2 regions of the Nonomuraea sp. LP-02 genome follow, and region 1 is predicted to be linked to the other one. Evidence: riboswitches for the same ligand, from Rfam matches in the RefSeq annotation. Region 1 holds a riboswitch; the other holds the start of a gene.
What was found. Region 1 has a riboswitch for glycine ahead of gcvT (glycine cleavage system aminomethyltransferase GcvT). Riboswitches for the same ligand answer to the same signal wherever they lie in the genome.

Region 1 (2,377 bases):
CGGGCCGCCCGTGTGGGAGCTGGAGGGCCCGATGCCGATCTTGAAGAGGTCGAAGACGCTGATCGCCATTGATGTGCGCCCTTCATGGGACGGAAGCCGGGGCCCGGTCGGGGCCCCGGCGGGGAAATCAGGACTCGCCGGAGGTGAGGGCGGTGTACTCCTCGGGAGAAAGCAGGTCCTCGGGCTCGCCCTCGATGCGCACCCGGAACATCCATCCTTCCCCGTAGGGGTCGCTGTTCACCAGGGACGGGTCGTCGGCCACGTTCTGGTTGACCTCGACCACCTCGCCGCCCACGGGGGCGTAGATCTCGCTGACGGACTTGGTGGACTCCACCTCGCCGACCGAGTCGCCGGCCTCGACGTTCGCGCCGACCTCGGGGAGCTGCACGAAGACGACGTCACCCAGGGCCTCGGCGGCGAACTCGGTGATGCCCACGGTGATGGTCAGGCCGTCGTCCAGCCCGGCCACCCACTCGTGTTCCTTGGTGTAGCTCAGCTCGTCAGGGATGTTGCTCACTTCTTCCTCCTGTAAAAGGGCAGCTCTACGAGGTCCACGGGTTCTTGGCTGCCCCGGATGTCCACTGCCAGGCCTTCGCTCGCGCCGGTGTCGACGTAGGCCATCGCGATGGGCTTGCCCAGGGTCTGGGAAGGCGCGCCGCTGGTGACCTCGCCGACGACGGCGCCGTCCTGCGTCACCGGGTAGCCGTGCCGCGGCACCCGGCGGCCCCGCGCGACCAGGCCGACGAGGCGGCGTCCTGGCTGGTCGTCCTTGACCGCCTCCAGCGCCGCTCGTCCGACGAAATCGCCGGGCTTGTCGAATTTCACCACTCTGCCCAGTCCCGCGTCGAACGGGGTCAGCTCGACGCCGAGCTCGTTGCCGTACAGCGGCATGCCGGCCTCCAGCCGGAGCGTGTCGCGGGCGGACAGGCCCGCGGGCGCGAGCCCGTACGGCTGCCCGGCGGCGGTGAGCGTGTTCCAGAGCGGGACGGCGTCCTGGTTGGCGACGAAGAGCTCGAAGCCGTCCTCGCCGGTGTAGCCGGTGCGGGCGATCAGTGCCTCGCGGCCGTCGACCAGGCCGGGCAGGCCGGCGTAGTACTTGAGCCCGGCGAGGTCGGCGTCGGTCAGCGTGGCCAGGATCTCCTGCGCGCGGGGGCCCTGGACGGCGATGAGCGCGTAGCGGTCGGAGCGGTCCTCGACGGCCGCGTCGTACGCCTTGGCCCGCTCCTGGAGCTCCTGGGCGACCTTCGGGTAGTTCGAGGCGTTGGCGACCACCATGAACTCCTCGTCACCGAGCCGGTAGACGATGAGGTCGTCGAGCACCCCGCCCCGCTCGTCGACGATCATGGTGTACCTGGCCCGGCCGGTGGCGAGCGCGGACAGGTGGCCGACCAGCGCGTAGTCCAGCGCCTCGGCGGCCTGCGGGCCGGTCACGAAGATCTCGCCCATGTGGGAGAGGTCGAACAGCCCGGCCGCCTCGCGCACGGCCTTGTGCTCGGCGGACTCGCTGCCGTACCGGAGGGGCATGAGCCAGCCGGCGAAGTCGGTGAGGGTGGCGCCCAGGCTCTCGTGGACGTCGCGTAGCGGTGTCGGTCGGGACATGTGTCGCACCTCAGGACAGGAGTGGATGCCAGCATCCTCCCCCTCTGTCATCGATGCCTGAGAGCTTCGCCCGATTTTTGCCGGACTTTCACCTTCGGCGAGGCCATGAGCCTGCTTTCCAGAGGCCACCTCGTCCGTGCGGTCCTTTGCCTTGAGAGGTTCGCGGGGAGGGCTTGCTCCTTCAGGGACCCTGACCGGCTCGTCAGAGTGCTCTCCCGCACGGTGTCGACGGTGATGTCCGCCAGCCTAGTGCCGGTACGGGGCATTTGTCGCCTACGGGCCTCAGCAGGCCGCGACCAGCGCCTCGAACAGCGCGCCGTCCTCGGCCTCCTCCGGATGCCACTGCACGGCCATCGCGAACGCCGCCGACTCCAGCTCCACCGCCTCCACCGTGCCGTCCCCGGCGGTCGCGGTCACGGTCAGGCCGGGGGCGAGCCGGTCCACGGCCTGGTGGTGGTAGTGCGGGACCGTCACCGGCTCCGTGCCGAGCACCTTGGCCAGGCGGCTGCCGGGCGCCGGCGTCACCGGCAGGTGGCCGAACACGCCCGGCCCCGGCGCGTGCCCCGTGTGCCCCGCCACGTCCGGCAGGTGCTGGTGGAGGGTGCCGCCGAGGGCCACGTTGAGCACCTGGAGGCCCCGGCAGACCCCCAGGTACGGCAGCCCGGCGTCCAGCGCCCGCGCCAGCAGCGCGAACTCCGCCTCGTCGCGGAAACCGCGTACGTAGCCGGTGCGCTCGTGCGCCTGCGCGCCGTACCTGGCCGGGTCGATGTCGCCGCCG
Region 2 (2,377 bases), 2.3 Mb from region 1:
TCGCGCAGCAGCTCGGCGGGCAGCGCGTCGGCGGTGGCCTCGACGTCGGCGTCCCGCTCGGGCACGCCGAACGCGGCCTGCACGGCGCGCAGCTCGGCCACGCCGGTCTTCTCGTCGCAGGCGACCGAGACGTGGTCGTCGTCGGCCCGCCACAGGTTGACGCCGCGCTCGGCGGCGGCGGCGACCACCTCGGAGGCCCGGCCGGGCACCCGGACGAGCACGGTGTCGAAGAACGCCTCGTGCACGACCTCCAGCCCGCCCGCGCGCAGGCTCTCGGCGAGGGCGGCGGCGTGCCGGTGGGCGCGCAGCGCGATGCGGCGCAGCCCCTCGGGGCCGTGGTAGACGGCGTACATGCCGGCGATCACGGCCAGCAGCACCTGCGCGGTGCAGATGTTGCTGGTGGCCTTCTCGCGGCGGATGTGCTGCTCACGGGTCTGCAGGGCGAGCCGGTAGGCGGGGTCGCCGTCGGCGTCCACGGACACGCCGACCAGCCGGCCGGGGAGCTGGCGCTGCAGGCCCTCGCGGACGGACATGTAGGCGGCGTGCGGCCCGCCGAAGCCGAACGGCACGCCGAAGCGCTGGGAGGAGCCGATCGCGATGTCGGCGCCCAGCTCGCCCGGCGCGGCCACGAGGGTGAGCGCGAGCAGGTCGGCGGCGGCCACGACGAGCGCCCCGGCCTCGTGCGCGGCGGCGGCCACGGCGCGGAAGTCGCGCAGCCGCCCGGAGGCGCCCGGGTACTGGACGAGCACGCCGAAGCACTCGGGCAGCGCGCTGCCGTCGAGCGGGTGCTCGGCGAGCTCGATGCCGAGCGGCTCGGCGCGGGTGGCGAGCACCCGCTTGGTCTGCGGCAGGGCGTCGGCGTCGACCACGAACACGTGGCTCTTGGAGCGGCCGGCGCGCCGGGCGAGGGTCATGGCCTCGGCGGCCGCGGTGGCCTCGTCCAGCAGGGACGCGCCGGCGACGGGCAGGCCGGTCAGGTCGGAGACGACCGTCTGGAAGTTGAGCAGCGCCTCCAGCCGCCCCTGCGAGATCTCCGGCTGGTACGGCGTGTACGCGGTGTACCAGCCCGGGTTCTCCAGCAGGTTGCGGCGGATGACCGCGGGCGTGATCGTGTCGTGGTAACCGAGGCCGATCATGGAGGTGAGGACCCGGTTGCGGCCGGCCAGGGCACGCAGCTCGGCGATCGCCTCGCTCTCGCCGACGGCGGCGGGCAGCGTGAGCCGGTCCTTGACCCGGATGGCCTCGGGGACCGCCACGGCCACCAGGTCGGCGACGGACTCGAAGCCGACGGTCTCCAGCATGCGCTGCTGGTCGGCCTCGGACGGGCCGATGTGGCGGCCGGCGAACGGCGGCTCGGACAGGGACGTGGGCGCGGACGGCGGCGGGGATGCCGGCAGGGACTCTGACAGGGCGGTCATGGACGGTGCCTCCCGAGGCTATGGAGACCGGCGCCGGGGCGCGGGCGGATGCCGGATCTCCCCCTCTGTCAGCGCGGGCGTTCACCGCGACCTGAGAGCTTCGCCTCGCGAGGAGGCTTGCACCGTCGGTGAGGCGCGCCTGGCGGGCGTGCCTGCTTTCCAGAGTTGCCTCACCCGAGCGGTACTGGTTGCCTGAGAGATTCCGGGGAGGGTTGCTCCTTCGGCGCCCCGGACCAGGCGGTGCCGGGGACTCTCCCGCACGGGGTCGTCAGCCTTGCCTGTCCTAGGTTACTACTCTGGACGTTACGGGCGAATTACTACCCCAGCCGTCGGGCACGACGGCGCTGGGCGAGCTCGTCAGCGGGGTGGTCGGCCGGGACGTTGTCCTCGACCGCCGCGCGTTCCCCCGGCAGCTCCGCGAGGCTTCCCTCGACCTCCCGCCAGACCCGGCCGAGCGCGATGCCGAACACGCCCTGGCCGCCCTGGAGGAGGTCTATCACCTCGTCGGCCGAGGTGCACTCGTAGACGCTGACGCCGTCGCTCATGAGCGTGATCTGCGCGAGGTCGGCGACCCCGCGGTTGCGCAGGTGCTGCACGGCCGTGCGGATCTGCTGCAGCGACACCCCGGTGTCGAGGAGCCGCTTGACGACTTTGAGCACCAGGATGTCGCGGAAGCTGTAGAGCCGCTGGGAGCCCGAGCCGTGCGCGGCCCGGATGGTCGGCTCCACCAGGCCCGTACGCGCCCAGTAGTCGAGCTGCCTGTAGGTGATGCCGGCCGCCGCACAGGCGGTGGGCCCGCGGTAACCGATGTCGTCCGGCAGCGCCGCCGGACGCTCGTCGAAGAGCAGCCCCTGCTCCCCGGCACGCTGCCGCGCGTCCTCGCGCCGCACCGGATCTTCCTGGCCGGCCGTCTTTCCCTCGCCGCTGCTGACCGCCACGCGGACCTCCGGCTTTCTCTC

Region 2: linked by a shared signal. The riboswitch ahead of gcvP (aminomethyl-transferring glycine dehydrogenase) and the one ahead of gcvT (glycine cleavage system aminomethyltransferase GcvT) in region 1 are both predicted to bind glycine.

The regions. Positions count from the first base shown of each region.
Region 1 is NZ_JAXCLK010000001.1:4,659,089-4,661,465, reverse strand. It holds gene SMD20_RS21590 (L-serine ammonia-lyase) at 1-69, opposite strand, end outside; gene gcvH (glycine cleavage system protein GcvH) at 128-517, opposite strand; gene gcvT (glycine cleavage system aminomethyltransferase GcvT) at 514-1,599, opposite strand; glycine riboswitch at 1,634-1,728, opposite strand; glycine riboswitch at 1,729-1,827, opposite strand; gene SMD20_RS21575 (gamma-glutamyl-gamma-aminobutyrate hydrolase family protein) at 1,882-2,377, opposite strand, start outside.
Region 2 is NZ_JAXCLK010000001.1:2,317,005-2,319,381, forward strand. It holds gene gcvP (aminomethyl-transferring glycine dehydrogenase) at 1-1,418, opposite strand, end outside; glycine riboswitch at 1,588-1,686, opposite strand; gene SMD20_RS10730 (MerR family transcriptional regulator) at 1,736-2,356, opposite strand.